Linked DNA regions of Nonomuraea africana. The protein of the gene in region 1 interacts with the protein of each later gene in a pairwise test. Links are inferred from orthologs where the notes say so. Each region holds a gene or a part of one and is shown on either strand. Other genes may lie near its edges. The genes, in order: sufB and H4W81_RS11020.

The links.
Region 2: the proteins of sufB (region 1) and H4W81_RS11020 interact in binary tests that used the Escherichia coli proteins (3 or more experiments, as listed by UniProt). The link is inferred for Nonomuraea africana from one-to-one orthologs.

The regions. Positions count from the first base shown.
Region 1 is NZ_JADBEF010000001.1:3,707,390-3,721,857, reverse strand. The notes cover bases 5,757-8,734. They hold sufB (Fe-S cluster assembly protein SufB), read left to right. Parts: upstream 5,757-6,528; coding sequence 6,529-7,941; downstream 7,942-8,734. Other genes in these bases: sufD (Fe-S cluster assembly protein SufD), read left to right, coding at 7,941-8,734; H4W81_RS17585 (helix-turn-helix transcriptional regulator), read left to right, coding at 5,840-6,532; H4W81_RS17590 (multidrug effflux MFS transporter), read left to right, coding at 5,757-5,768. In the rest of the region: H4W81_RS17620 (ornithine cyclodeaminase family protein), read left to right, coding at 1-111; H4W81_RS17615 (GntR family transcriptional regulator), read left to right, coding at 122-787; H4W81_RS17610 (EamA family transporter), read right to left, coding at 791-1,702; H4W81_RS17605 (ABC transporter permease), read right to left, coding at 1,853-2,620; H4W81_RS17600 (ABC transporter ATP-binding protein), read right to left, coding at 2,617-3,525; H4W81_RS17595 (VOC family protein), read left to right, coding at 3,674-4,450; more of H4W81_RS17590, read left to right, coding at 4,545-5,756; more of sufD, read left to right, coding at 8,735-9,065; H4W81_RS17570 (non-heme iron oxygenase ferredoxin subunit), read left to right, coding at 9,062-9,379; Fe-S cluster assembly ATPase SufC, read left to right, coding at 9,382-10,128; H4W81_RS17560 (cysteine desulfurase), read left to right, coding at 10,219-11,472; Fe-S cluster assembly sulfur transfer protein SufU, read left to right, coding at 11,474-11,908; H4W81_RS17550 (metal-sulfur cluster assembly factor), read left to right, coding at 11,912-12,274; H4W81_RS17545 (DEAD/DEAH box helicase), read left to right, coding at 12,597-14,468. UniProt on the Escherichia coli protein: The SufBCD complex acts synergistically with SufE to stimulate the cysteine desulfurase activity of SufS. The SufBCD complex contributes to the assembly or repair of oxygen-labile iron-sulfur clusters under oxidative stress.
Region 2 is NZ_JADBEF010000001.1:2,351,959-2,366,375, reverse strand. The notes cover bases 6,185-9,111. They hold H4W81_RS11020 (HesB/IscA family protein), read left to right. Parts: upstream 6,185-7,473; coding sequence 7,474-7,749; downstream 7,750-9,111. Other genes in these bases: H4W81_RS49225 (sugar kinase), read right to left, coding at 7,955-9,111; H4W81_RS11025 (SH3 domain-containing protein), read left to right, coding at 7,115-7,402; H4W81_RS11030 (LLM class flavin-dependent oxidoreductase), read left to right, coding at 6,185-6,806. Outside these bases: H4W81_RS11055 ((Fe-S)-binding protein), read left to right, coding at 1-1,092; H4W81_RS11050 (FAD-binding oxidoreductase), read left to right, coding at 1,089-2,609; H4W81_RS11045 (hypothetical protein), read left to right, coding at 2,698-2,952; H4W81_RS11040 (APC family permease), read left to right, coding at 2,936-4,405; H4W81_RS11035 (RNA-guided endonuclease InsQ/TnpB family protein), read right to left, coding at 4,388-5,617; more of H4W81_RS11030, read left to right, coding at 5,757-6,184; more of H4W81_RS49225, read right to left, coding at 9,112-9,166; H4W81_RS11010 (bifunctional 4-hydroxy-2-oxoglutarate aldolase/2-dehydro-3-deoxy-phosphogluconate aldolase), read left to right, coding at 9,297-9,923; H4W81_RS11005 (acetylxylan esterase), read right to left, coding at 10,112-11,086; H4W81_RS11000 (hypothetical protein), read right to left, coding at 11,423-11,593; H4W81_RS10995 (SAM-dependent methyltransferase), read right to left, coding at 11,732-12,562; H4W81_RS10990 (LysR family transcriptional regulator), read right to left, coding at 12,646-13,476; H4W81_RS10985 (aldo/keto reductase), read left to right, coding at 13,889-14,417. UniProt on the Escherichia coli protein: Member of gene cluster sufABCDSE that mediates iron-sulfur cluster assembly under oxidative stress and iron limitation conditions.

The DNA.
Region 1 (14,468 bases):
AGCGTCGGCATGGCGTGGGAGGACCTCGTGGTGGCGGCGGCCGCCTACGAGGCGTGGACCCGACAGGCGGGCCCCGTGAGCGGGCCCGGCACCGTAGACAGACGAAAGTAGGGAAGCCGGGATGGCTGCGGACGATCGGCTCGACCTTCCGGTCGTGGGCGAGCGGCAGAGCCTGCGCGAGCAGGTCGCACACGCGCTGCGCGCCGCGCTCATCACGGGCGAGATGCGGCCCGGCGTGGTCTACTCGGCGCCGGTCCTGGCCGCCCAGTTCGGCGTCTCGGCCACCCCGGTCCGCGAGGCCATGCTCGACCTGGCCAAGGAGGGCCTGGTCGAGGCGGTGCGCAACAAGGGGTTCAGGGTCACCGAGCTGTCCGACCGCGACCTCGACGAGCTGACCGAGATCCGCCAGCTGATCGAGGTGCCGACCATCGCCAGGCTCGCCGACGCCTCACGGGCCGAGGAGTTCGAGCGCCTGCGGCCCGTCGCCCAGGAGATCGTCGACGCCGCCGAACGGGCCGACCTGCTCGCGTACGTGGACGCCGACCTGCGCTTCCACGTCGAGCTGCTGTCGCTGTCGGGCAACGCCCACCTGGTGGAGGTGGTGCGCGACCTGCGCAACAGGGCGCGCCTCTACGGCCTGTCGCAGCTGTCGGAGCGCGGCACGCTGACCGACTCGGCACGCGAGCACCTGGACCTGCTCGACGCGCTCCAGGCGGGCGACAGGAGCGCGGCCGAGCGCATCATGGGCGAGCACATCCACCACGTCCGCGACATCTGGGCCGAGTAGCGGCTAGCGGGAGCGCGTCGCGCCCAGGCTGGCCGCGACGATGCAGATGATGGCCGCCCACTGCTGGACCTGGAGGAACTCGCCCAGCAGCACCAGCCCGATCATCGCCGCCACCGCCGGCTCCAGGCTCATCAGGATGCCGAAGACGTGCTTGGGCATCCGTCGCAGCGCCTGCAGTTCGAGCGAGTAGGGGATGACCGACGACAGCAGCCCCACGCCGAGCCCGATCAGGATCACCGACGGCTGCAGCAGGTCGGCGCCGCCGGTGGTGATGCCCACGGGCGCGATCACCACGACCGACACCATCATCGCGAACGACAGCCCCGTCGTGCCGGGGAAGCGCTGCCCGGCGGCGGCCGACAGCAGGATGTAACCGGCCCAGCAGGCCCCCGCCACCAGCGCGAATCCGATGCCCAGCCAGCTCACCGTGGCCGAATCGCTCCACGGCGCGATCAGCGCGATGCCCGCGCCCGCCAGGCCCACCCACAGCAGGTCGAGCTTGCGGCGCGAGGCCGCGACCGCCACCCCGAGCGGCCCGAGGAACTCGATCGCGACCGCGATGCCGATCGGCAGCCTGGCCAGGGACTCGTAGAAGGACAGGTTCATCAGCGCGAGAATGACGCCGAAGCCGAGCCCGACGGCCCAGTCGCGCCACGACAGGCCCCTCAGCTTGGGCCGCGACACCGCGCCCAGGATCAGCGCGCCCGCCACGATGCGCATGAACACGACGGCCGACGGTGGCAGCGCCGTGAACAGCTCCTTGGCGAACCCCGCTCCCAGCTGCACCGAGAAGATCGCCAGCAGCACGAGACCCGACGGAGGGACCGAGTCGGCGGCGCTGCGCAGCAGGCTGCCCGAGCGGGGCAGGGCTGCCTTGAGACGATCTGCTGGCCCGTCGAGGGCGAAGGCGGTCACGGGACTCCTCGGGAGGATCAGGTACAGAAGGTGTCGAGCTTACTCCGCGCCACCGACCCTTTTCCGAGGCGACCCTGGCGCTTTCCCGAGGCGGCCCCAGCGCTTTCCGGGGTGGCCCCGGTGGTTTGCGAGATGGCGCGGTGGGTGGGGCTACTCCCAGCGGAAGGTGCGCGACGCGAGGGCCAGCGTGAGCGCCGCCCACGCCACGAGCACCGCCGCCGCGCCCAGCGGCAGCGCCGCGCCCGCGGCCAGCACCGCCCGCAGCCCGCCGGTCAGCGCCGAGATCGGCAGCAGCGCCAGCGCGGGCTCCACGCTGTCGGGGAAGACCGAGAGCGGAAAGATCACCCCGCCGCAGCCCAGCAGCACCAGGTAGACCAGGTTGGCCGCGGCCAGCGTCGCCTCGGCGCGCAGCACGCCCGCCATCAGCAGCCCGAGCCCGCTGAAGGCGGCGGTGCCGAGCAGCACGAGCAGGACGGCCGCGCCGACGGAACCGCGCGGCTGCCAGCCCAGCGCCAGAGCCACCGCCACGATCACCGCGGCCTGCAGCAGCTCGACCCCGACGACCGCGAGCGTCTTGGCCAGCAGCAGCCCGGTCCTGGACAGCGGGGTGGCGCCGAGCCGCTTCAGCACGCCGTAGCGCCGCTCGAAGCCGGTCGCGATCGCCTGTCCGGTGAAGGCCGTCGACATGATCGCCAGCGCCAGCACGCCCGGCGTCAGGAAGTCGACCCGTGGCCCCTCGCCGACGTCGACCAGGGGCGCCAGCGAGAACCCGACCAGCAGCAGCACCGGGATGATCAGGGTGAGCAGCAGCTGCTCGCCGTTGCGCAGGATCGCCCGCGCCTCGGCTCCCGCCTGCGCCAGAACCATGCGCGGGAACGGCGCGGCCCCCGGGGCGGGGGTCAGATCGAGGGTGGTCATCGCAGCTCCCTGCCGGTCAGTTCGAGGAAGATGTCCTCCAGCGTGCGGCGCTCGATGGACAGGTCGTCGGCGGTGACCCCCTCCGAGGCGCACCAGGCGGTCACGGTGGCCAGCAGCTCGGGCCCCACGTGACCCTCGATGATGTAGTGGCCGGCGGGCGACTCCTTGGCGGCCGAACCCGCGGGCAGCGCGCTGAGCAGCTCCTCCAGCGTCAGCCCCGGCCTGGCGCGGAAGCGCAGCTGCCGCTCGGCGCCGGTCAGCGTGGCCGGGCTGCCCTCCGCCACGACCCTGCCCCTGTCGATGATGACGACGTGGTCGGCGAGGCGCTCGGCCTCGTCCATGTAGTGGGTGGTCAGCACCACCGCCACCCCCGCCGCGCGCAGGTCGGTGACCAGCTCCCAGCAGGCCCGCCTGGCCTGCGGGTCGAGGCCCGCGGTCGGCTCGTCGAGGAAGACCAGCTCGGGCCGGCCGATCACGGCCCCCGCCAGCGAGAGCCGCTGCTGCTGACCGCCCGACATCCGCCGGTACGGCGTGCGGGCGTGCTCGGCCAGCCCGAGCCGCGCCAGCAGGGCCGCGGGGTCGAGGGGAGCGGCGTGGAAACGCGACATCAGTCGCAGCCACTCCGCGCACCGCATCGCCGGAGGCACCCCGCCGGCCTGCGGCATCACGCCCACCCTGGCCCGCAGCGAGGAGTCTCCCGGATCGGCGCCGAGCACCCGCACCGTGCCGCCGTCCGCTCTGCGGAAGCCCTCGCAGATCTCGAGGGTCGAGGTCTTGCCCGCGCCGTTGGGCCCGAGGATCGCGGTGACCGCGCCGCGCTCGGCGGCAAGGGTCAGCCCGTCGACGGCGGTGGTGCCGCCGTAGCGTTTGACCAGTTCGATGACCTCGACGGCAGGGGAGCTCATGGCCACGAGTTTAGGGACACCATGGCGCGGTCAGCGCGGCAGGCGGCCACGAGCACATTCGTTGCCGAGAAATCGCTAAAGAGGCAGCCAAGTGAGCTGATGTGACCTTCCTCACGTGGTTGTCTGTGAGGCGACAGGAGGTAGTGATATGTCGGTTCGTAGTAGTTACGAGGCGGGCGTCCCGTGCTGGGTCGACCTGTCGAGCCCCGACGTCCAGGCGTCGGTCGCCTTCTACGGCGAGATCTTCGGCTGGAGCGCCGAGATGGTCGACGATCCCGCCGCCGGTGGCTACGGGCAGTTCGTACACAACGGCAAGAGGGTCGCGGGCGTCGGCCCGATCATGGCGGAGGGGATGCCTCCCGTCTGGAACGTCTACGTCGCCACCGAGGACGCCGCCGTCACCGCCGACCGCGTGAAGAACGCGGGCGGGACCGTGGTCATGGAGCCCATGCGGGTCTTCGACGAGGGCACGATGGCCGTCTTCCAGGGCGGCGACGGCTCCTTCTTCTCCGTCTGGGAGGCGGGCAACCACAAGGGCGCGGAACTGGTCAACGAGCCGGGCGCGTTCTGCTGGAACGAGCTGGTCACCCGCGACCCTGAGGCGGCCACCAGCTTCTACACCACCGTCTTCGGCTGGACCCCCAAGCGGACCGCGATGGAGGGCATGACCTACACCGAGTGGCTGGTGGACGACAAGAGCATCGCCGGGATGATCGAGATGTCGCCCAACTACCCCGAGGGCACGCCCTCGCACTGGGCGACCTACTTCGCGGTCGCCGACCTCGACGCCACGATCTCCAAGGCGCAGTCGCTGGGCGCGACGATTCTCATCGACTCCATGGACTCACCGCCCGGCAGGTTCGGCATGCTCATCGATCCGCAGGGCGCCGCGCTCTCCGTGATCCAGCTCACCGAAACCGCGTGAGAATCACCCGAAATTCGGGAATTCGGCGGACCAGATGGTGGTTTGATCCCTCGGCCCTCGTGGGTCACGGCCTACGAGGGGGAGGGGTTCAGGCATGTCCGTGGCAGAAGCCGCACCTGCTGTCAGGGGGAACCGCCGCGGACTGCTGCTGCTGATCCTGGGGGCGCTGTCGGCCATCGGCCCGCTCTCGATCGACATGTACCTTCCCGCGCTGCCCGCCATCACCACGGAGATGCTCTCCGCGCCCGCGCAGGTGCAGCTCACGCTGACGGCCTGTCTCGTCGGCGTCAGCATCGGCCAGGTGCTGGCGGGGCCGCTGAGCGACGTCCACGGGCGCCGCATCCCGCTGATCGTCGGCGTCGCCGGCTACACGCTGGCCTCCTTGCTGTGCGCCTTCGCCCCCTCGGTGACCGCGCTGATCGTGCTGCGCCTGGCGCAGGGCGTCATGGGCGGGGCCGCGCTGGTGATCGTCCGCGCCGTGGTGCGCGACCTCTACGACGGCGCCGCCATCGCCCGCATCTTCGCCACCCTCATGCTGGTCAGCGGGCTGGCCCCGATCCTCGCCCCGATCGCGGGCGCCCAGCTGCTCTCCTTCACCTCCTGGCGCGGCATCTTCGTGGCGCTCAGCCTGGCGGGCCTGGTGCTGCTGCTGGCCGTACTGCCGGGTGTCAAGGAGACGCTGCCCGCCGAGGACAGGGAGGGCGGTGGGCTGAGGCACACCGCGGCCACGTTCTGGCGGCTGCTCGGCGACCGGTCCTTCATGGCCTGCTCGCTGGCCGCGGGGCTGGCCTTCGCCGGCATGTTCGCCTACATCTCCGGCTCGCCGTTCGTGCTGCAGGAGGTGTACGGCGCCTCGCCGCAGCAGTTCTCGCTCGTCTTCGGGCTCAACGCCTTCGGCCTGACGATCATGGCGCAGGTCGGCGGCAGGCTCGCGGGCCGGGTGCCGCCCGCCCGCCTGGTGTTGATCGGCCTGTTCGTCAGCCTGGCGGGCGGCGCGCTGCTGGTGCTGGCCGCGACCATGGGCCTCGGCCTGGCCGGCGTGGTGGCCGCGCTGTTCGTCATAATGTGCGGCGCGGGCCTGGTGCTGCCGGGCACCGGCGCGCTGGCGCTCGCGGGCCAGCCCCAGCAGATCGCGGGCAGCGCCTCCGCCCTCCTCGGCGTGCTGCAGTTCGCCTTCGGCGCGGTGGCCGCCCCTCTGGTGGGCCTGGCCGGCTCCGGCAGCGCGGTGCCCATGGCCGTGGTCATGCTGGCGCTCATCGTCGGCTCACTCCTGATCTTCATTCTGCTCGGTCGGGGACGCGTTTTCGCAGTTAGGTAAGGCTTACCTGCGTGAGAAATTGCATTCCCATTCGTTTGTGAAGCGGGAAGGAATTACGGCACACTGATGTTGTGAAAAACGTGACCTCCTCGATCGAGCCGGGAAGCGAGCGCAGCACTCGTGCGCGCGTCGCGCGGCTTATCCTGGAGCACGGTCCCGTCACGGCCGCCGCGCTCGGTGAGCGGCTCGGGCTGACGCCCGCCGCCGTCCGCCGTCATCTCGACGCGCTGCTGGCCGACGGGATGATCGAGCCTCGCACCGTGCTCCCGCGCGGGCAGCGCGGGAGAGGGCGGCCGGCCAAGCTGTTCGCCATCACCGACGCGGGGCGCAGTGCTTTCGAGCACGCCTATGACGATCTCGCCGGCAGCGCGCTGCGCTTCCTGGCCGAGCGCATGGGCGAGGAAGCGGTGACCGAGTTCGCCCGCTCGCAGGTCGAGGGCCTGCTGCAGCGGCTCGAGCCGGTCATGCGGACAGTGCCGGAAGACCAGCGCGTTCAGGTGCTGGCCCAGGCGCTGTCGGCGGACGGTTACGCCGCCTCGGCCAGCAAGGCCCAGTCCGGCGGCGACCAGCTCTGCCAGCACCACTGCCCGGTGGCGCACGCGGCGGCGGAGTTCCCGCAGCTGTGTGAGGCCGAGACGGAGGCGTTCGCGCAACTGCTCGGCACCCCGGTGCAGCGCCTGGCCACCATCGCACATGGCGACGGGGTCTGCACCACCCATGTGAGCCCCGTACGGATAAAAGAGAGCAAGGAGACCGGAAGGTGACTGTCACCGACCGCCCGGAGCTGGAAGGCCTCGGGAATTACAAGTTCGGCTGGGCCGACTCGGACGCCGCGGGCGCCGTGGCCAAGCGCGGCCTGTCCGAGGAGGTCGTCCGCAACATCTCCGCGCTCAAGAACGAGCCGGAGTGGATGCTCGACCTTCGCCTGAAGGGCCTCCGGCTGTTCGGCAAGAAGCCGCTGCCCACGTGGGGCTCCGACCTCACGGGCATCGACTTCGACAACATCAAGTACTTCGTCCGCTCCACGGAGAAGCAGGCCGCCTCCTGGGACGAGCTGCCCGAGGACATCAAGAACACCTACGACAAGCTCGGCATCCCCGAGGCGGAGAAGCAGCGCCTCATCGCCGGTGTCGCCGCCCAGTACGAGTCCGAGGTCGTCTATCACAAGATCCGTGAGGACCTCGAGGAGAAGGGCGTCATCTTCGTCGACACAGACACGGGCCTGAAGGAGCACGAGGAGCTCTTCAAGGAGTACTTCGGCTCGGTCATCCCGGTCGGCGACAACAAGTTCGCCGCGCTCAACACCGCGACCTGGTCGGGTGGCTCGTTCATCTACGTGCCGCCGAACGTCGAGGTCGAGATCCCGCTGCAGGCCTACTTCCGGATCAACACCGAGAACATGGGCCAGTTCGAGCGGACCCTGATCATCGTGGACGAGAACTCCTACGTCCACTACGTCGAGGGCTGCACCGCGCCGATCTACTCCAGCGACTCGCTGCACTCCGCGGTCGTCGAGATCATCGTGAAGAAGAACGCCCGCTGCCGTTACACGACCATCCAGAACTGGTCGAACAACGTCTACAACCTGGTCACCAAGCGCGCCGTCGCCTACGAGGGCGCGACCATGGAGTGGATCGACGGCAACATCGGCTCCAAGGTCACCATGAAGTACCCGGCCGTCTACCTGATGGGCGAGCACGCCAAGGGCGAGACGCTGAGCGTCGCCTTCGCCGGCGAGGGCCAGCACCAGGACGCCGGGTCCAAGATGGTCCACCTGGCGCCCAACACCTCCTCCAGCGTGATCTCCAAGTCGGTGGCGCGCGGCGGCGGTCGCACCTCCTACCGCGGCCTGGTCCAGATCGAGGAGGGCGCCCACGGCTCCGCCTCCACGGTCAAGTGCGACGCGCTGCTCGTCGACCAGATCAGCCGCTCCGACACCTACCCCTACGTCGACGTCCGCGAGGACGACGTCTCGATGGGGCACGAGGCCACGGTCTCCAAGGTCAGCGAGGATCAGCTGTTCTACCTCATGAGCCGCGGGCTCGAGGAGGACGAGGCGATGGCGATGATCGTGCGCGGCTTCGTCGAGCCGATCGCGCGCGAGCTGCCGATGGAGTACGCCCTCGAGCTGAACCGCCTGATCGAGCTGCAGATGGAAGGAGCCGTCGGCTGATGGGCCTGAACGAGAAGCCCCTGTCGACCCTGCACGAGAAGTCGTCCTACAACGTCGACGACTTCGCCGTGCCGACCGGGCGCGAGGAGAAGTGGCGCTTCACGCCGCTCTCGCGGCTGAAGGGCCTGCACGACGGCACCGCCGAGGTGACCGGCCAGGTCGTCACCCAGGCCTACACCCCGGCGGGCGTCACCGCCGAGTGGGTCGGCCGCGACGACGCCAGGGTCGGCCAGGCGTTCGCGCCCACCGACAGGGTCAGCGCACAGGCCTACAACGCCTTCGAGAAGGCGCTGGTCGTGACCGTGCCCAAGGAGGCCGTGCCGGCCGAGCCGATCCAGATCGAGCTGCGCGGCGGCGGCACCGCCGGCGCCGCCTACGGCCACATCGTGGTCAAGGTCGAGCCGATGGCCGAGGCCGTGGTCGTCCTCGACCACCAGGGCAGCGCGGTCTACGCCGACAACGTCGAGTTCGTCGTGGGCGACGGCGCCACGCTGAAGGTCATCAGCCTGCAGGACTGGGCCGACGACGCCGTGCACGTCTCCCAGCACCACGCCCAGCTGGCCAAGGACGCGACCTTCCGCAGCTTCGTGGTGACCCTGGGCGGCGACCTCGTCCGGCTGTCGCCCAGCGTCTCCTACACCGCGCAGGGCGGCGACGCCGACCTGGCGGGCGTCTACTTCGTCGACGCGGGCCAGCACCTGGAGCACCGCCTCCTGGTCGACCACTCCACGCCCAACTGCAAGAGCCACGTCGACTACCGCGGCGCCCTGCAGGGCGAGGACGCCCACGCGGTCTGGATCGGCGACGTGATCATCAGGGTCGAGGCCGAGGGCACCGACACCTACGAGCGCAACCGCAATCTGCTCCTCACCGACGGCGCCCGCGCCGACTCGGTGCCCAACCTCGAGATCCTCACCGGTGAGGTCGCGGGAGCGGGTCACGCCTCGACGTCGGGCCGGCTCGACGACGAGCACCTGTTCTACCTCCAGGCCCGCGGCATCCCGGTGGACGAGGCGCGCCGCCTGGTCATCAGGGGCTTCCTGGGTCAGCTGGTGGAGAAGATCTCCGTTCCCGAGCTGCGTGAGCGGGTGCTCGCCAAGATCGAGGCGGAGCTCGAGAAGTGAGCTACGAGAAGGTCTGCAAGGTCAGTGACATCCCCGACGCGGGCGTCATCGGCGTCGAGGTGGGGGAGACCCCCGTGGCGCTGGTCCGCAAGGGCGAGGAGGTCTTCGCCCTGCACGACGTCTGTTCCCACGCCGAGGTGAAGCTGAGCGAGGGCGAGGTCTACGACGGGACCCTCGAGTGCTGGCTGCACGGTTCGTGTTTCGACGTGCGGTCAGGCAAGCCGACGGGTCCGCCCGCCACCAAGCCCGTGAACGTTTACCGAGTGAAGATCGACGGCGACGACGTCCTCGTCTCGCTCTCGAAGGAGTCATAACAGTGTCCACCCTTGAGATTCGTGACCTGCAGGTCTCCGTCGCCGACAAGGAGATCCTGAAGGGCGTCAACCTGACCGTGAAGGCCGGCGAGACCCACGCCATCATGGGCCCCAACGGTTCGGGCAAGTCGACGCTCGCCTACGCGATCGCGGGCCACCCCAAGTACACGATCACCGGCGGCCAGGTCCTGCTCGACGGCGTCGACCTGCTGGAGCTGACGGTCGACGAGCGCGCCCGGGCGGGCCTGTTCCTCGCCATGCAGTACCCGGTCGAGGTCCCCGGCGTCAGCGTCTCCAACTTCCTGCGCTCGGCCGTCACCGCGGTGCGCGGCGAGGCGCCCAAGCTGCGCCAGTTCAGCAAGGACCTGAAGACCGGCATGGACGGCCTGGCCATCGACCCGGCCTTCGCCACCCGCAACGTCAACGAGGGCTTCTCCGGCGGTGAGAAGAAGCGCCACGAGATCCTGCAGCTCGAACTGCTCAAGCCGAAGATCGCCGTCCTCGACGAGACCGACTCCGGCCTCGACGTCGACGCCCTTCGCGTGGTCTCCGAGGGCATCAACCGCTTCCGCGCCTCGGGCGAGACGGGCGTGCTCCTGATCACGCACTACACCCGCATCCTGCGCTACGTGAAGCCCGACTTCGTGCACGTCTTCGCCGGCGGCCGGATCGTCGAGGAGGGCGGTCCCGAGCTGGCCGAGAAGCTCGAAGCCGAGGGTTACGAGCAGTACACGAAGGCGACGGCCTGATGACCCGGGAGCGAGCCCGACGCAGTGAGCGGAGTGGACCCGTGAGGAACGATCGGGTCCGCGAAGCGAATGAGGAGTGGTGAGCGACTGATGAACGCTGTGTTCGACGTGGAGAGGGTCAGGAAGGACTTTCCTGTCCTCGCCCGCGAGCTGCCCGGCGGCCGCCCGCTGGTCTACCTCGACTCGGGCAACTCGTCGCAGAAGCCCACGCAGGTCATCGAGACCATGCGCGACCACTTCGCGATGCACTACAGCAATGTGGGGCGGGCTCACCACGCGCTCGGCACCGAGTCGACCGAGGCCTACGAGGGCGCGCGCGACAAGGTCGCCGCGTTCGTGGGCGCGCCCAGCCGCGACGAGATCATCTTCACCAAGAACGCCTCCGAAGCGCTCAACCTGGTCGCCTACTCCTTCGGTAACCGCATCAACGAGGACCCGCGCTTCACGCTCGGCCCCGGTGACGAGATCGTCATCTCCGAGATGGAGCACCACTCCAACATCGTCCCCTGGCAGATGCTCGTGCAGCGCACGGGGGCGACGCTCAAGTGGTTCGGCGTGACCGACGAGGGCAGGCTCGACCTGGCCGACGGCGTCATCACCGAGCGGACGAAGATCATTTCGGTCGCGCACCAGTCGAACGTGCTCGGCACCGTCAACCCGGTCGCCGAGATCGTGCGCCGCGCCCGTGAGGTCGGCGCCCTGGTGATGCTCGACGCCTCGCAGTCGGTCCCGCACCACCCCGTCGACCTGGCAGGGCTCGGCGCCGACTTCGTCGCCTTCACCGGGCACAAGATGCTCGGGCCCTCCGGCATCGGCGTGCTCTGGGGGCGCGGCGAATTGCTGGAGGCCATGCCCCCGTTCCTGGGCGGCGGCGAGATGATCGAGGCGGTCTGGATGGACCGCTCGACCTACGCGCCGGTCCCGCACAAGTTCGAGGCGGGCACGCCGCCGATCGTCGAGGCCATCGGGCTCGGCGCGGCGGTCGACTACCTCAGCGAGGCCGGCATGGCGGCCGTCGAGGCGCACGAGCGCGGGCTGACGGCCTACGCGCTGGAGGCGCTGCTCGAGGTGCCCACCCTGCGCGTCGTCGGGCCCACGGGCCTGGACGACAGGGGCGGCACGGTCTCCTTCACGATGGAGGGCATCCACCCGCACGACGTGGGGCAGATCCTCGACGACCAGTTCGGCGTCGCCGTACGGGTCGGGCACCACTGCGCGCGGCCGCTCCACCTGAGGTTCGGAATACCCGCGACGACGCGGGCGTCGTTCTACCTGTACAACACCACGGGCGAGATCGACGCCCTGGTGAAGGGTCTTCACCACGTGCAGAAGGTGTTCGCCTGACATGATCGCCGAGTCGATGTACCAGGAGCTGATCCTGGAGCACTACAAGCACCCGCAGGGGCGGGGGCTGCGTGAGCCGTACGACGCCGAGGTCCACCACGTGAACCCGACGTGCGGCGACGAGATCACGCTCAGGGTCAAGGTCGGCGACGGCGGCAAGATCGAGGACGTCTCCTACGACGGGCAGGGCTGCTCCATCAGCCAGGCCGCGGCCTCGGTGCTGCACGAGCTGGCCACCGGCTCGACGGTCGAGGAATCGCTGTCGGTGGTGGACGAGTTCACCCGGCTCATGCAGGGCAGGGGCCAGGTGGAGGCCGACGAGGACGTGCTCGGCGACGCGGTCGCGTTCGCGGGCGTGGCCAAGTTCCCGGCGCGCGTCAAGTGCGCGCTGTTGTCCTGGATGGCCTACAAGGACGCTGTTGTGAGGAGTGCCTAAGAGATGAGCAAGCCGGTGGAAACCCCGACCACGGCGTACGACGGTGACACGACCGTCGAGGAGGTCATGGAGGCGCTCAAGGACGTCGTCGACCCCGAGCTCGGGATCAACGTCGTCGACCTGGGCCTCATCTACGGCCTCAACCTCGACCCCGGCGAGGGCGGCCAGCCGGTGGCCACCATCGACATGACGCTGACCAGCGCGGCCTGCCCGCTGACCGACGTCATCGAGGACCAGGCGCACTCCGCCCTCGACGGCATGGTGTCCGACGTGAAGATCAACTGGGTGTGGCTGCCGCCGTGGGGTCCTGACAAGATCACCGACGACGGACGTGACCAGTTGCGTATGCTAGGATTCAATGTCTGATCTTTTGCTGCACGGCTGGTGTTTCCAGCGCCAGCCGTTTCAGCATGCCAGGGCTTCGGAAGGTCCGAAGCCCCGCCGGGAATAAGCACGACATTCCCGTGCGTTGGCAACATGTGCACCTGACGCACCATTGTGCGTAATGCCGCCTGCGGCCGGTCTTGGGTGCGCGTTGACGGGTCCAGAAGTGGCCCGGTCCCCACCCCGGCAGGCGTCCGATACGTCCGCCCATCGCATTCCAGTACGGCACCGCCGTACGGCCCCGGCTCGTCCTTTTCGCAGAAGTGACGCGCCACTTCGACTGAAAGGCACGACCTTCGTGACCATGCTTGACGCTGCCATGCCCGAAATCTCCGTCGAGGAGAAGGGCGTCTCGGAGTTCGAGCTGCTTGGCCTGCCCAAGCCGCTCGTGACCGGACTGTCCCGCCAGGGCATCGACAGCCCGTTCCCCATCCAGTCCGCGACGATCCCCGACGTGCTCGCCGGGCACGACGTGCTCGGCCGCGGACAGACCGGCTCCGGCAAGACGCTGGCCTTCGGTCTGCCCACCATGGCGCGCATCGCCGGAGTGCGGCCGCAGGCCGGCCGGCCCCGCGCGATGATCCTCGTCCCCACCCGCGAGCTCGCGCTGCAGGTGCACGACGCGCTCGAGCCCCTCGGCCGCGGCCTGGGCCTGCGCATGAAGGTCGTCGTCGGCGGCATGTCCATGGGCAAGCAGGTCGAGGCGCTGCGCCGCGGCGTCGATGTCATCATCGCCACCCCCGGCCGCCTGGGCGACCTGATGCGCCAGGGCGAGTGCTCGCTCGACTCCATCGAGGTCAGCGTCCTCGACGAGGCCGACCACATGTGCGACCTCGGTTTCTTCCCCGTCGTGTCGGAGCTGCTCGCGCAGACCCCCGCCGATGGCCAGCGGCTGCTGTTCTCGGCCACGCTCGACGGCGACGTCGACAAGCTGGTGCGGCGCTTCCTCAAGGACCCGATCACGCACTCGATCGCGCCCGCGACCTCCCCGGTCGACACCATGGAGCACCACGTGATCCAGGTGACGCGCGACGACAAGTTCGACGTCACCGCCGAGATCGCCAACCGTGAGGGCAGGACGATCATCTTCGTCAAGACCCAGCACGGTGTCGACCGGCTGTGCAAGCAGCTGGCCCGCGTCGGCGTCAAGGCGGGCGGCCTGCACGGCGGCAAGCGCCAGAACCAGCGCACCCGCATCCTGGCCGAGTTCAAGGAGGGCCAGGTCAACGTCCTGGTCTGCACCGACGTCGCGGCCCGCGGCATCCACGTCGACAACATCAGCCTCGTGCTGCACGTCGACCCGCCGCAGGACCACAAGAGCTACCTGCACCGCGGCGGCCGTACCGCCAGGGCGGGCGAGAAGGGCACCGTGGTGACCCTCGTCCTGCCGAACGAGCGCCGCTCGACCGACGCGCTCACCCGCCGCGCGGGCATCCACCCGTTCCGGCTGAAGGCCGCGCCCGGCAGCGAGCGCATCGCCGAGGTCACCGGGGCCCGCACGCCCAGTGGCGAGTCCATCCCCGTGTGGGAGCCCGACGTGCGCAAGCCGCTGCGTGCCCGCCGTGAGGGCGGCGGCCACGGCGGCGAGCGTCGCGGCGGCGGCCGTCGTCGCGACTTCGGCGGCGACCGTGGCCCGCGCCGCGGCTCCGAGGGCGGCTTCGGCGGCGGCGACGACCGGCGTCCGCGCCGCGACTTCGACGGCGACCGCGGTCCCCGTGCGGGCTCCGGCGGCTTCGGTGGCGACCGTCCGGCCGGCGGCGACCGCGCCCCGCGCGCGAACTCCGGCGACTTCGGTGGCGAGCGCCGTCCGCACCGGGCCTTCGACGGTGACCGTCGCCAGGGCGGCTACCGCTCCGACGCCCGCGCTCCCCGCACCGGCGAGGCCCCCCGCACCGGCGGCTACCGTGACGACCGGGCTCCCCGCTCGGGCGGTGGCTACCGCGACGACCGCGCGCCGCGTACCGGCGGCTTCCGCTCCGACGAGCGCGGCGGCTACCGCGCCGAGGACAGGCCCGCGCGGCCGTTCTCCAGCGGCGGCGGCGCTCGCACGGGCGGTTACCGCTCCGACGACAGGCCGGCCCGTCCGTTCTCGGCCAGCCGTGACGACCGGGCTCCGCGCGCCGGCGGCTTCCGCTCCGAGGAGCGCGGCAACGGCGGCTTCCGCTCCGACCGCGGC
Region 2 (14,417 bases), 1.4 Mb from region 1 along the record:
CCCGTCATGCAGGTCACGCGGAATGAGTCGTGGAGCCCCACCGCCTTCCACGCCAACGTGGTGGCGATGGAGCAGGGCTCGCTTGAGGTGTCGGACGTCGCGGCCGACTACGTCAATTGCACCGGCTGCGGGGCCTGCGAACTGCGCTGCCCGAACTCGCTGTTCACCGGTGACTTCTACCGGTTCCGCACCAGAACCGTCGACCTGGTCAAGGGCGTGCGCTCGCTGGCCGTACGTCAGGGCGTGCACCAGCCGGGCTGGCAGCGCTGGAACGAACTGACGGCGGAGCGGACCCACGAGCCCGTGGCCGACGGGGTCTCGCAGGAGCGGGTGCGCGACTGGGCCCAGGGCCTCGACCTGACGGTGGGCGGCGAGACGATCCTGTTCGTCGACTGCGAGGCCGCCTTCTACCGCCCGTCGGTGCCCAGGTCGGTGGCGCGCGTGCTGGAGCTGGCCGGATACAAGTTCGGGTTGATGAACGAGCAGTGGTGCTGCGGAGGGCCCGCCGCCGAGATGGGCTACGAGGACCAGGCGCGGCGTTTCGCCGAGCACAACCTGGCCGACTGGCGGGCCGCCGGGGTGCGGCGGGTGCTGGTGCTCGACCCGCACGACTACATCACCTTCACCGAGGACTACCCGAAGTACTTCGGCGAGTCCTTCGACATCGAGGTGGTGCTCGTGGTGGAGCTGCTGGCGGCGCTGATCAGGGAGGGACGGCTGGTCCCGCACCTGCCCGTCGAGCGGACCGTCACCTACCACGACCCCTGCAGGCTCAACAAGCGCAAGGGGATCTGGCAGGAGCCGCGCGAGGTCCTGCGGGCGATCCCCGGGCTGACCTTCCACGACGTGGACCGGGTCAGCCAGTGGTCGTACTGCTCGGGCGCGGGCGGCGGGCTCGCGGTGGAGAAGCCCGAGCTCACCGCGAAGATCAGCGAGATGCGCATGGGCAAGGCCGCCGAGCTGGGTGTGGACACCCTGGTCACCGCCTGCCCCTGGGCCGAGCGCCCGCTGACGGCGGCCGGCGAGGCGCGCTCGATCGGCGTCGTGGACCTGCACGAGCTGCTCGCCGAGTCGCTGGGGGTGGCGCCGTGACCGTCACGCTCGGCGATCCCGTGGTGGAGGAGCTACGGGGGATCCTCGGCCACGACCACGTCCTCACGGGAAAGGCCGACCGGCTCAACAGGACCCGGGTGCCCGCGCCGTTCCCCGTGCACCGCTGGGCCGAGCGGATGCCCGACCTGGTGGTCCTGCCCTCCTCCACCGAGGAGGTGGCGGAGGTGCTCAGGCTCGCCCACGCGCATCGCATCCCGGTCGTGCCACGCGACGGGGGGACCGGCCTGACCGACGGGGCGGTGCCGTTGCGCGGCGGCATCGTCGTGGATGTGAAGCGGATCAACCAGATCAAGGAGATCGACCTCGAGAACAGGACGTGCACGGTTGGCACCGGCATCAACGCGCTGAAGCTCAACGAGGTCCTTTCACGGCACGGCCTCCTCTACCCCGACGACCCCGCGTCGTATCCCTGCTCGCTCGTCGGCGGCCGCATCGGCACCAGCGGATGGTCGCTCATCGGCTCGCGCTACGGCCACACCCGCGACCTCGTGCTCAGCTTCGACCACGTGCTGCCCACCGGGCGGGTCATCCACGTCGGCGACGGCATCGGCCGGAAGATCACCAAGTCGTCCAGCGGCTACCAGCTGAAGCACCTGTTCATGGGCCACCAGGGCACGCTCGGCATCGCCACCGAGGCCACGCTGAAGCTGTTCCCCAAGCCCGAGGCGGAGTTCTCGCCGTTCTGGGCCTTCGACGACTACGACACCGCCTACCGGACCGTCGGGCAGCTGGCCAGGGCGGGCGTGGCGACGTTCGCGGGCGCGGTGCTGTTCGACGAGTGGAAGGTCGCCTACCTGCGGCGCGACGACGAGGCCTACATCCCGCAGCCCGCCTCGGTGAAGGCGCTGGTCTGCGCGGCGCTCTACGGCTACGAGGACGAGGTGCGCGCGGGCGGCGGCCGGCTGATGCGCATCGCCCGTTCGATGGGCGCGCGCTACCTCGGCGACGAGATCTCGCAGGGCGACTGGGCCGCCCGCCACGACCGCTACGCCACTCCCCTGCACGGGCGCACCCGCTCGGGCCAGGTGGTGCCGATGAGCTGGCACTGCGAGGACGCCGCGATCAACTACACGAACCTGCCGGCCGTACGGCTGGCCTGGCACGAGATCGCCGACCGGCTGCGGCGCGCCTCCGACGTCTTCGACGACTGGGGCATGTTCGCCTACACCAACGGCGCCACGGGCGCCGACTACCTGACCGAGATCGACATCGGCATCTGGGAGCAGCGCCTCGACGACGCCGCCTGGGCGGCGTGGGTGGCGGCCAAGCGCGACCTCGCAGCGGTGGCGCTGGCCCACGGCGGCTCGATCAGCGCCTGCCACGGCTCGTGCCGCGAGGGCGAGGTGGACCTGGTGCCCGAGGAGCTGGGCGGCGGGTTCGACGTGATGCTCGCGATCAAACGGGCGATCGACCCGCACAACATCATGAATCCCGGCAAGTACCTGCTCGACCGTGCCTATTCCGATGCCTATCCCGACCCGGACGGCGCCCCATGACGCCCTCACCGGGACCGGCCGAGGTCCCGCCGCCGAGCCGTACCGAACCACCCGCGCCGACCGACGAGCCGCCAGGCGAGGAGGAGTCGTGAGCTACCGCTACCAGGACGAGATGACCCCGCCGCCGCCCGAGCGCGCCTCCGAGGTGGCGGTCACCCGCTTCGAGCACGTCTACGAGGTGGATCCCGCGCTCATGACCGAGCACGTCACCCAGCAGACCTTCCCCAACTGGGACACCCTGCGCCTGGTCCGCTCCCGCGCCGACCATCTGGCCTGGATGCACGCCCACTTCGCCGACAAGGTCGTCTCCGGCGAGGAGTTGCTCGATGACCTCGACCGATGACGGCAGGCTGGCCGATCTCGGCTACACCTCCGAGTTCCGCAGGGACATGAGCCTGTGGGCGAACTTCTCGCTCGGCTTCACCTACCTGTCGCCCGTCGTCGGGATCTACACGCTGTTCGCGGTCTCGCTGGCCACCGGGGGGCCGCCGATGATCTGGAGCCTGCTGATCGTCGGCGCGGGGCAGTTCCTGGTGGCGCTGGTGTTCGGCGAGATCGTCTCGCAGTACCCGCTGACCGGCGGCATCTACCCGTGGGCGCGCCGCCTGTGGGGGCGCAGGTGGGCGTGGATGACGGGGTGGGTCTACCTGATCGCATTGCTGGTGACCATCGCCAGCGTGGCGTACGGCGCGGGGCCCTACCTGTCGGCCTTCCTCGGCATCGAGGTGGGCACGACCAACACGATCCTGTGCGCGCTGGTCATCCTGGCGGTCGCGGTGGCGATCAACCTGGCCGGGACCAGGGCGCTGGCGATGGCGGCGATCGTCGGGTTCACCGCCGAGCTGGTGGGGGCGCTGGCGGTGGGCGGCTGGCTGCTGTTCACCCAGCGGCACCACGGGCTCGGCGTGCTGTTCGACTCGTTCGGGGCTGGCGCGGAGACGGGCTATTTCGCCGCCTTCCTCGCCGCCGGACTGATCGGGATATTTCAGTATTACGGGTTCGAGGCGTGCGGGGACGTCGCCGAGGAGGTGCCCGACCCGACGCGCCGCATCCCGAAGGCCATGCGCATGACGATCTACGTGGGCGGGGCGGCGGCGACGTTCGTCTGCCTGGCGTTGCTGCTGGCCGTACCGGACTTCGGCGCGGTGATCTCCGGCGCCAGCGCCGATCCGGTCTCCGAGGTGCTGACCGCCGCGTTCGGGCCCACCGGGCTGCGGGTGGTGCTCGGCGTGGTGCTGCTGTCGTTCCTGTCGTGCGCGCTGAGCCTGCAGGCGGCCGCCGGCCGGCTGCTCTACTCCTACGCGCGCGACGGCATGATCGCCGGCAGCGGGCTGTTCCGCAGGTTCTCGGCGGCGCGGCACGTCCCGCCGTACGCGCTGCTGGTCGCCGCGGTGGTGCCCGCGCTCGTGGTGCTCGGCTCCATCATCTCGGCCGACGCCCTCGTCAAGATCATCTCGTTCGCGACGCTGGGCATCTACCTCGGCTTCCAGATGGTCGTGCTGGCCGCGCTGCGCGCGCGGCTGCGCGGCTGGCGGCCCTCCGGTCCCTTCACGCTGGGGACGGCGGGCCTGGCGATCAACGTCGGCGCGCTGGTGTACGGCGTGCTGGCCATCGTGAACATGATCTGGCCGAGGACCCCGGGCGCTCCCTGGTACGACAACTGGCTGGTGGCGCTGTCCGGCCTGGTCGTGGTGGGACTGGGAGCGCTGTACCTGTTCACCGCCAGGCCGTACGACGGCGTGGCCCCCGCGGGCGACGCCATCCCCCAGGAGGAGCGATCAACTGCCGCCGAGTGAACCCGGCGGCCTGCTCTCACGGTCCCGTCTGGCTGAAGGGAGGCCTGTAGCGTGTGGGGTGTTGACAGACCCCCGGCCCACAACGCCAAGTCGGGCGATGTTGAGAGCCGCGATGTGGTCGGCGTGCCCAGCGAGGCCACACCTGGTACAGAGGAACCGGCCGCGAGCTGGCCGGTTCCTCTTGCTCACACACCCGCATCGCGGACACGCCTGGCTGGTGTAGGCCGGGTCGACCAGGGTGAAGGCGATCCCGGCCCGCGCGGCCTTGTAACGAGTGAAGGTGATCTGCTGGGCGAAGGCCCAAGAGTGCAGGGTGCGCCGCTGGAGCCGGTGAGCCCTGACCCTCGTCCGGATGCCGGCCAAGTCCTCCATGGCGACACCCCTGGCGGTGCGTTCGGCTTCGCGCACCACGAATCCGCTGATCTGGTGATTGAGGTCGGTCATCATCCGGTGCTCACGTACGGACAGGCGGCGCAGCACGCGGCGCGCGGAGGATGTGGCCTTCCGCTGCAGCCGCCGGCGTTGGCGGTGCCGGCGCTCGCGCAGTGCACGCACATGACCGTTCCCTGCGATCGTTCCGGGCAACACCTTGCCTGGCAGCACAGCTCCATCGGAGGTGACCGCCAGATTGGCGATCCCTTGATCCACCCCTATGAACCCGTTCGCCGGATCGGCGGTCTCTGGCCTAGGGAGCGTGACGGCCACCTGCAGCAGCCACACGCCACCCCGGAGTACCAGATCGGTCTCCCCGACCGGCAGCGTCTCGATCGCCTTCAGATCTGCCTCCCGCCCGCTGTAGGGCACGGTGAGACGTCCGCCAGGGGTCCAGATCGATACCGTACGGGCGTCGCGGCGGAAGCTGAGCATACGGGCGTCGAACGGCACCGCCCCGTGCGGCCGGAACAGGTGCGCGCGCGTCTTGGCGCTGCGCCGGTTGGCGTAGGCGCCGGCGACCCGAGCGATGGCCCGCACCGCCGCCTGCGCCCCCAACCCAACAAATTCGGCCCGCACCTGGTAGTAGGCCATCCGATGCAGTTCCACCACCGTGAAGGTGCGCGATCGCCAGGCGATCTTGGAGATGAAACTGGCCGCCGCGTTACACAGCGCTGTCGCCGCGCTCAGCGCTTGAGCCTGTTCGGAGGTGGGCGAAAGCCGTACCTGCACCACCGAAGGCAAACCGTCGTGTTTTGCCTGAGACCTTCGCAACGCCATCGCCGTGCACCTCCTGTCCCAAGCGTTTAGCCCATCGGACAAGTTACCGAATGCCATCGAAGCTTTCCATAGAGTTATCGAAAGGAGGGTGGCGTCTCTTCCGAACTTCAGACCCCGGGACTCGACGCCACATCATCAGATGAAGTTCAGTTACGTGATGCTGCCCGACTACCCCCTGCAGGACTCCCTGTCGGCGATCAGGCTGGCCGACGAGCTCGGCTTCCACGCCTGCTACGCCGCCGACGAGACCTGGCACAAGGACCTGTGGCTGCTGTTCGCCGCGGCCGCGCAGCAGACCAGCAGGATCAGGTTCGGCCCGAGCGTCTCCTCGGTCGTGCTGCGCGAACCCACCCTCATCGCGCAGGCCGCCGCCACCCTCGACGAGCTCAGCGGCGGACGCGCCGAGGTGGTCCTCTCCAGCGGCAACTTCGGCCTGCTGGCCCAGTACGGCATCGACTGGACGGTCACCAAGCCGCTGTCGCGCGTGAAGGAGGCCGCGCACGTCGTCCGCACGCTCCTCGACGAGGGCGCGATCACCTTCGAGGGCGAGTTCTTCCGGTACAACGGGCTGTTCACCTTCGCCAGGCCGGTGCAGGAGCACGTGCCGGTGAAGCTGGGCGCGATGCGGGGGCCGCGCTCCTTCCGCGCGGCGGGCGAGCTGTCGGACGGCGTGCACCACGCGCTCAGCTACACCCGCGAGGCCTACGACTACCTGGTCACGGAGTTCAGGGCGGGAGCGGAGAAGGCGGGCAAGGACTGGTCGTCGATGGACATCGGCGCCTGGGTCGTCTTCGCCACCGGACCCGACTCGGCGGTGGCGAAGGAGGCGGCCCGCAGCATGGTCGGCCTGTACGCCTCGTCGATGCCGGCCGAGCAGCTGGAGCGCAACGGGGTGGACCCGAACGCGATGAAGCCGATCGTCGACGCGTTGGGGGCGGGCGATCTGGCGCGGGCGATCGAGCTGACCACACCGGAGCTGGGCGACCGGCTGTCGATCGCGGGAACGCCCGAGGAGTGCGTGGAGAAGATCAGGAGGGAGATCGAACCTTCGGGGGTCAACCACATGATCCTGGCGGTGACGGACGCGACTCTGGTCAAGCAGTTCATGGGACGTGACCTGCCGGAGGTGGCGTCCGTGGAGACGCAACTCCAGCTCATCCACGACCGCATCATGCCCGCGTTCACCTGAACAAGCACGGTCCCTCACCTCCGGCTCGGGGCTCCCTTTCCCGGGGGACTCCCGTCCCCCTCCCACCCCTGTTGACCACGCGACTCGGGATCCCGGAAAACACACTTACGGGATCCCGTACCACCTCTGGCCCTCGATGTCGCAAATAGGGCACACCGGTGATCCTGGTCCCTCCGGTGCAGGAGGTAGATCAGATCAAAGATCCGAAGGGCGTATGAAGATCGGGGCCTGACTACTCAAAACCAGATTTATCTGCCTATGGTGGGACAAAACGGTCGGCGGAGACTCCTCGGCAGAAGGAGGTCGCGATGCGCGGACGCATCTGCTTCACGGGAGCGATTCTGCTGGCCGTCACCGGACTGTCCGCCGGCCCGGCTCAGGCCGCGCCCACCTGCGTGTACGTGGTGGATCCGCCCTATCCGGCCGACCTGTGGGTGCGTTCGGGCCCTGGCACGCAGTACGAACAGGTCGACGACGTCGCCTTCGGCGCGACCGTGGAAGGCACGTGCCGTACCAGCGGCGACTGGACCGCGGTGTGGGGCTCGAACGGTTTCCACGGCTGGGCCTACTCCGCCTACCTGGATGAAATCGGCTGAGCATCTGTGTAGGGCCGTCCTGAGGGGGCAAGGACTCCGGATCCCGCAACCGAGAACGAGGAGGAGCCGTCGTGCTCACCCTGACACCGAATGCAGCTCAGGTCATCAAGGATCTGACCGCCCAGCAGGATGTGGAGGCCGCCGGCATCCGCATCTCCGCACAGGGGGAGGGCCAGGGATCCCTGGTGCTCAGCATGGCCACCGCGCCCGAGCCCACCGATGAGGTGGTGGAGACGGAAGGAGCGCGTGTGTACCTCGACCCCGTGGCGGCCAGCGTGCTGGACGACAAGTCGCTCGACGCCGACACGGATGGGCAGGGTGGTGTCGCCTTCCACGTCACCGAGTGACGAGCCGCCCCCAGGTGGGGCGCCCGAGACCTATCCCGAAAGAGTGCCCTCCACCACGGAGCGGCACTCTTTCCCATACGCCGCCCCATGTGATCGGAGCCTGGGCCCGTCGCGCCTTACCGCCGTCGCATCGGGGGGTGTCGGGGCGGGGCGTGTCGCCGTCTCGTCGGTCTCGTGGTGTCTTGTGGACGTCTGGTCGGCTGTGCTAGCGGCGGAGGAGGGCGGCGGCTTCGGCGGGCGAGGGCAGGCCTTCGACGTCGCCGTACACCTCGACGATGCGTCCGGCCAGCTCGCTTCCCACCCACGCGGCGCGCTCGGGACCTGCCCCCGCCAGCCGGGCCGCCAGGTACCCGCCCAGGAGCGCGTCACCGGCGCCGACCGGGTCGCGCACCACCCGAGCGGCACTCGGCAGGTGCACGGGCGCTCCATCCGCGCCCAGGCAGTAGACCCCTTCGGCCCCCGCCTTCAGCACCACCTCGATCCCCCGCCCCACCGGGGCCCAAGAACCAAGCAACCCCTCTCGCCCCTCCGGCCCCGCCTCCTGCGCAACACCCGCGAACGCTTCTGGCTCCGCACCGCGGGCACTCTCCCCAGCACCCCGGGCAACGTCTCCCCCGGCAGCCCGGTCATCACCTCGCCCGATCTCCTGGGCGAAGTCGCCGACGACACCTCGCGCGGTCTCTCCCCCGCTGACGGCATTTCCGGCGAAGTCCGGTCCCTCGGTCGAACCATCGAGGTTTCGCCCGGCGGCGGCCCAGGCGGTCGAGGCGGCGGCGAAGACGGCGGCCGGGTCGGTGGTGCCGAAGAGGGGCTCGGCCTCGTCCTGGCCCAGCACCAGCAGGTCGGTCAGCGGCAGCAGCTCTCGGACCGTCGCCAGCACCCGGTCCTGCCGTCCCAGACTCGGGCGGAGGTTCGGGTCGAGGACCAGCAGCGCGCCCGCCTCGCGTGCCCCGTCCGCCAGCGCCCGCACCAGGCGTTCGGGGCCCTCGCCCAGCGCGATGGTGATGCCGCTGACCACGATCGCCCTCGGCCTGGTGGCCAGGATGGCGGGCGCGTCTCCCTCGTCCATGCCCGAAGCGGCCGAACCGCTTCTGTAGTAGTGGACGCGCCTCGCACCGTCCGGCCGTACCTCCTTGAAGAACACGCCCGTGGGCCGCGCGGAGTCGCGGCCCACCAGAGAGGTGCCGACGCCGAGGGCGCGGGCGGCGTTCAGCACGCGCTCGCCGAAGGGGTCGGCGCCGACGCGGGAGGCGAACCAGGCGGTGCCGCCGAGCCTGGCGACGGCCGCGCACACGTTCAACTCGGCGCCGCCGACGTGCACGTCCATCCGTTCGGCGGTCGCCAGATCGGCACCCTGCGCGGGCTGGAGCAGGACCATCGCCTCGCCGACCCCGACCACGTCCGGACGAATCACCACGTTCTCCTAGGTTCGCGCACACTTGATCGGTGACGATACAGGCTGGGGCTACCATGCAGAGCAATTGACAGTCTTGCAATATGTGCGAAAGCATCCCATATATCGCAATCCATTTCCACGGAGGCACATCGTGCGGGATTTCAGATGGCGGTTGGCCGAGCGGATGGTGGCGGACAGGGTGATCGGCATCATCCGCGCGTCCTCGGCGGACCTGGCCGTCTCGTACGGCACGCGGCTCGCCGCCGCCGGACTCGGCGCCATCGAGGTCTCCCTCTCGACGCCCGACGCGCTGGACGCCATCGGAACGCTCGTCGCCCAGGAGCGCGACGCGCTGGTCGGCGCGGGCACGGTGATCGACCCGCACCAGGCCGTGCTGGCGATCGAGGCGGGCGCGCGGTTCCTGGTGTGCCCCACGCTCAGCACCGAGGTGATCCGCACGGGCAACCGTCACGGCGTCCCGGTGGTGGCGGGGGCTTCTACACCGACTGAGATCGTCGCCGCTCTGGAGGCGGGCGCCGACCTCGTGAAGCTCTTCCCCGCCTCGCAGAGCTCTCCCAAGGCGCTGCGAGACCTGCTGCAGGCGCTGCCCCATGCCCCGATCGTGCCCACGGGCGGCATCACCTCGGCCACCGCGGCCGAGTGGATCGCGGCCGGAGCGGTGGCCGTCGGGATGGGCGGCGAGCTCACCAGAGGCGAACCCGAGGACACGGAGCCCCGCGTGCGCGCCCTGCTGGACTCAGTCAAAAACCTCGGCTGACCGCGACGCGACCTGTCTGCCGGACCCTTAGCCAGGCGATCCACGAGACACCCTGCCTGGCCCACTCGTCAGGAGGCGCCGCGGGGGCCGCGTGCGCGTCCGGCCGAGTCGGCCTTTCTGCGACCGTCCGTCGGGTCGGCGGTGGGAGCCGGGGCCGGTGCGGCGTGCCGTACCGGCCCGTTGGGATGTCAGCTGAACAGCTTGCTCACGTAACGGAGCTGCTCCTCACGCTGGAACCCGCCGCCGCCCTCGTGGTTGTTCCACGGCCAGACGGTGATCTCCTTCGGCCCCTGCCAGTGGTTGTAGGCGGCGAAGACAGTGGAGGGCGGGCACACGTCGTCCATCAGCGCCACCGAGTACAGCGCGGACGCCTGGCCCCTGGCGGCGAAGTTCAGGCCGTCGAAGTACGACAGCGTGCGGAACACGGTCTCGGCACTCGGCCGCTGGCTGGCGAGGAAGCGGACGATCTCCTGGTAGGGGTCGCGTCCGGTGATCTCGACCGCCCTGCGGAAGTGGGTGAGGAACGGCACGTCGATCAGCGCGCCCTTCACCGAGGGGGACAGCGCGGCCACCGCCTGGGCGATGCCGCCGCCCTGGCTGCCGCCCGAGACCACGATCCTGTCGCCGTCGACGGCGGGGTGCCCCACGGCCACCTCCACCGCCCTGACGGCGTCGGTGAAGACCCGGCGGTAGTAGTAGTCGTCGGGGTCGAGGATGCCCCTCGTCATCATGCCGGGCGCCTGCGGCGACTGTCCGCCGTGGGGGTCGGCGGTGGCGCCGGGACTGTTGAGGCTGTGCCCGCCCTGGCCGCGCGTGTCGACGACCAGCACCGCAAGACCCGCGGACGGCCAGGCCAGGTGGTCGTGGACGAAGCCCCTGCCGCCCGAGTAGCCGATGTACTGCACGACGCACGGCACGGGCCCCTCGGCGCCGCGCGGCACCACGAGCCATCCGTTGATCCGGTCGCCACCCCATCCGGCGAAGGAGATGTCGTAGGCGTCCACGGTGGTCAGCGGGAGGTCGTAGGGAGTGAACGCGGGGGCGAGGTCGTGCTCGGCGGCCGCGGCCAGCGTGCGGCTCCAGAAGGCGTCGAAGTCGGCGGGCTCGTCCCGCTCGGGGCGGTACTCGCGCAGCTGGTCGAGGGGGAGGTCGAACAGGGGCACAGGGGTCTCCCAAGGGGTCGTTCAACGGGCCCTGACATTCCACCCCATCCACCTGTGAAAGCGCTATCCCTACCCGCCGGTTCCCGCCGAGCGAGACAGGCACGAGCGTTCTACTATGACCGGTCGCCTGCGAAGGGCCCGCCCAGAGGACGTCGCGCACAAAAACTCCATCGCAAAGGCCCGCCACACGCGCGGCCCACCAGCAGGCCTGTCACGCCCTTCAGACTCGCCGGAGAAACGGCGCGCCTGGAGACCGTCACGGGGAGAGTGACACGCCTGAAGGTCCGTCGTGGGTGACCGGTCAGCCGGGAGCTTCGGCCTCTTGGGCAGGGTGGGTCAGTGGCTGGCGAGCCGGCCGGCGAGAGATTTGTGGAGTTCGGCGCTGCGCTCATTGAGTCCCACGACCGTCACCATCTTGCCCCGCGCCGCGTACTTCGTCTCCACCGCGTCCAGCGCCGCCACCGACGAGGCGTCCCAGATGTGGGCGTTCGTCAGGTCGATGCGCACGTCATCAGGATCGTGTCGCCCGGCAGGTCGCGCCTCTCCTCCGGGCTGAATCCCAGCGGCTTCATCCGCTTGGCCGGCGGATGTCAGTCTCGCTGTAGAGAGGGAAGCCGCCGGCGGTCCGCTCGGCGACGGCCTCCGTCACGTCAGGTCGGACGACACCCGCCCGACGCCGCCGTCGACGCGCAGCCGCGGCGCCTCGTCCAGCAGCGGGATCTGCGCCTCGTCCTCGTGGCCGAGGCGCCACTCCTGCACCGGCACGAGACCTGGGCCGATGAGGTCGAACCCCTCGAAGAACCGCTCCACCTGCTCCCGCGTACGGAAGGTGGCCTGCGCGGGCGAGTTCGCCGTGGCCATGGTGAGCTGGGCGATCGCCTCAGGCGAGCTCTCCGCCATCGTGTGGGACAGCACCAGGTGGCTGCCGGGCGCCATCCGCTCCCTGAACGCCGCCACGATGCCGCCCGGGTCCTCGCTGTCCATGATGAAGTGCAGCACCCCCACCATCAGCACGCCGACCGGCTGGTCGAAGTCGATCAAACCGGTGATGTGCGGATCGCTGAGGATCTCACCCGGCTTGCGCACGTCGGCCTGGATGCTGGCCACGCCGGGGGTCGTGGCCAGCAGCACGTCGGCGTGCATCCGCACCATGGGGTCGTAGTCCACGTAGACCACCCGGCACGCGGGGCTCACCTCACGGGCGGTCTCGTGCACGCTGGGCGAGGTGGGAATGCCGGTCCCGAGGTCGATGAACTGCCGCACGCCCTGCTCGGCCAGGTGGCGCACCGCCCTGACCATGAAGAGCCGGTTGGCCCGCGCCACCAGCCTGGTGTCGGGGGCGACGGACAGCAGCCGGTCGGCGACCGCCCTGTCGACGGCGAGGTGGTCCTTGCCGCCGAGCAGATAGTCGTACACGCGGGCGGAACTCGGCACGCTGGGATCAACACCTGGAGGAACCCGCTCCAGCTCGCTCAAGAGTGTCTCCTTCACCTCATTCAACGTGATCGCCATGCTATCGGTGCCGTCTCGACCTTCGCCCGCCCGCTGCCGGGCCCGAGCTAGGCGAAGCTCCGCAGGAACGCCGTGACGGCCGGGCGGTGGTCGGCGGCGCGCCAGGCGACGGCCAGCCGGGCCGGCGACAGCCCGGTGACCGGCCGGGCGACCAGGCCAGGACGCCGGTACAGCTCGGCGTTCCCCTCCGCGAGCAGCACGAGCCCGAGCCCCGCCATGACCGCCTCGAAGACGCCGTCGGGCGAGGACGCCTCGCCCCCGACGATCGTCCCTGGGCCGCCGAGCCAGAACTCCCGCAGCGGCCCGGCCGCCTCGGGCAGCGCCACGAAGGGCTCCTCGCGCAGCTCGGCGAAGTCGATCTCCTCCCGCCCGGCCAGCCGGTGTCCCTCGGGCATCGCGACGAACCGCCGCTCGGTCGCCAGCACCTTGGTGGCCAGGCCCTCGGGGGCGGGCAGCCACACGAAGGCGACGTCGGAGCCGCCGTCCGACAGCCCGGCGCTCGGGTCCTCCCACCCGACCACGCGCAGCGACACCATCCAGCCCGGCATCCGCTCCCTGAACCGCCGCAGCGCCTCGGCCTGGATGCCCCGCCCCACGGCGGTCTGCAGGCCGATCACCAGCGTGCCGGTGGGGGCGGCCTGCCGTACCAGGTCGAGGCCCTCGTCCCAGCGGGCCAGCAGGTCGCGGGCGACCGGCAGCAGCGCCGTGCCCTGGCGGGTGAGCACCAGGCCGCTCGGCACGCGGTCGAAGAGGGTGAACCCGAGCTGCCGTTCCAGCGTCCTCAGCTGTTTGGACAGCGCGGGCTGCGACACGAAGAGCCGCTCGGCGGCCCTGGTGACGTTCAGCTCCTCGGCGGCGACCACAAAGCTCTTAAGCAACCTGAGATCCATGCCGCTACCAGGGGTTATGTTGCAAGAAGATCATTTTGACCAACCGCGCGATCCTCGATCAGGTGGACTCGGAGACGGCCACTCTACGTGGACGGAAACATGCACCCGCCTCCCGACTCCTGCTCGTGCGCGAATCTCCCGCATGTTGACGCGGCCATGGGCAACGGGGACGTGAAGCAGCGCCCTGCCTCGAGATCAGCGAACTGGCGGGTGATCTGGTCGGGCCGGTTTGCGGACTCCTTGGCTAACAAGATCCATACGAGTGCGTCGGGCCGTCCTCCCTGCGTCCTGAGGGGCCCATGCCAGGAGTACCGCCTCTCACGCAGGTGCATCTCCATAACCATCGGTTATACCGGGATGTCTTGGACACGGCCAGAAGCCGGCCTGCAGGATCGGGGGCATGAGAACTCTTGGGAAGCTCACCGTTCCCCCGATCGGTTTCGGGGCGATGGTCCTGTCACCCGGCATCTACGGCGAGATCGACGACGACAGGGCCATGACCGCGCTGCGTCACGCGCTCGACGAGGGCGGCACGCACATCGACACCAGCGACGCCTACGGGCCCGACGGGCACAACGAGCGGCTGGTCGGCCGGGCGATCAAGGGCAGGAGGGACGAGGTCGTGGTGGCGACCAAGTTCGGCCTGGCCGTCCCCGAGGGGGTGGAGACCAGGTCCATCCCCGTCGGCTACGCCTTCGGCGAGCTGCGCGGCAACGCCGATCCCGCCCTGGTCCGCGGCTACGCCGAGCGCAGCCTGCGCAACCTTGACACCGACGTGATCGACCTTTACTACCTGCACTACCCCGACCCCGGCGTGCCCGTCGAGGACACCATGGGCGCGGTGGCGGAGCTGGTGAAGGCCGGTCTGGTACGGCACGCGGGCCTGTCGAACGTGACCGCCGACCAGTTGCGCCGGGCCCATGCCGTCG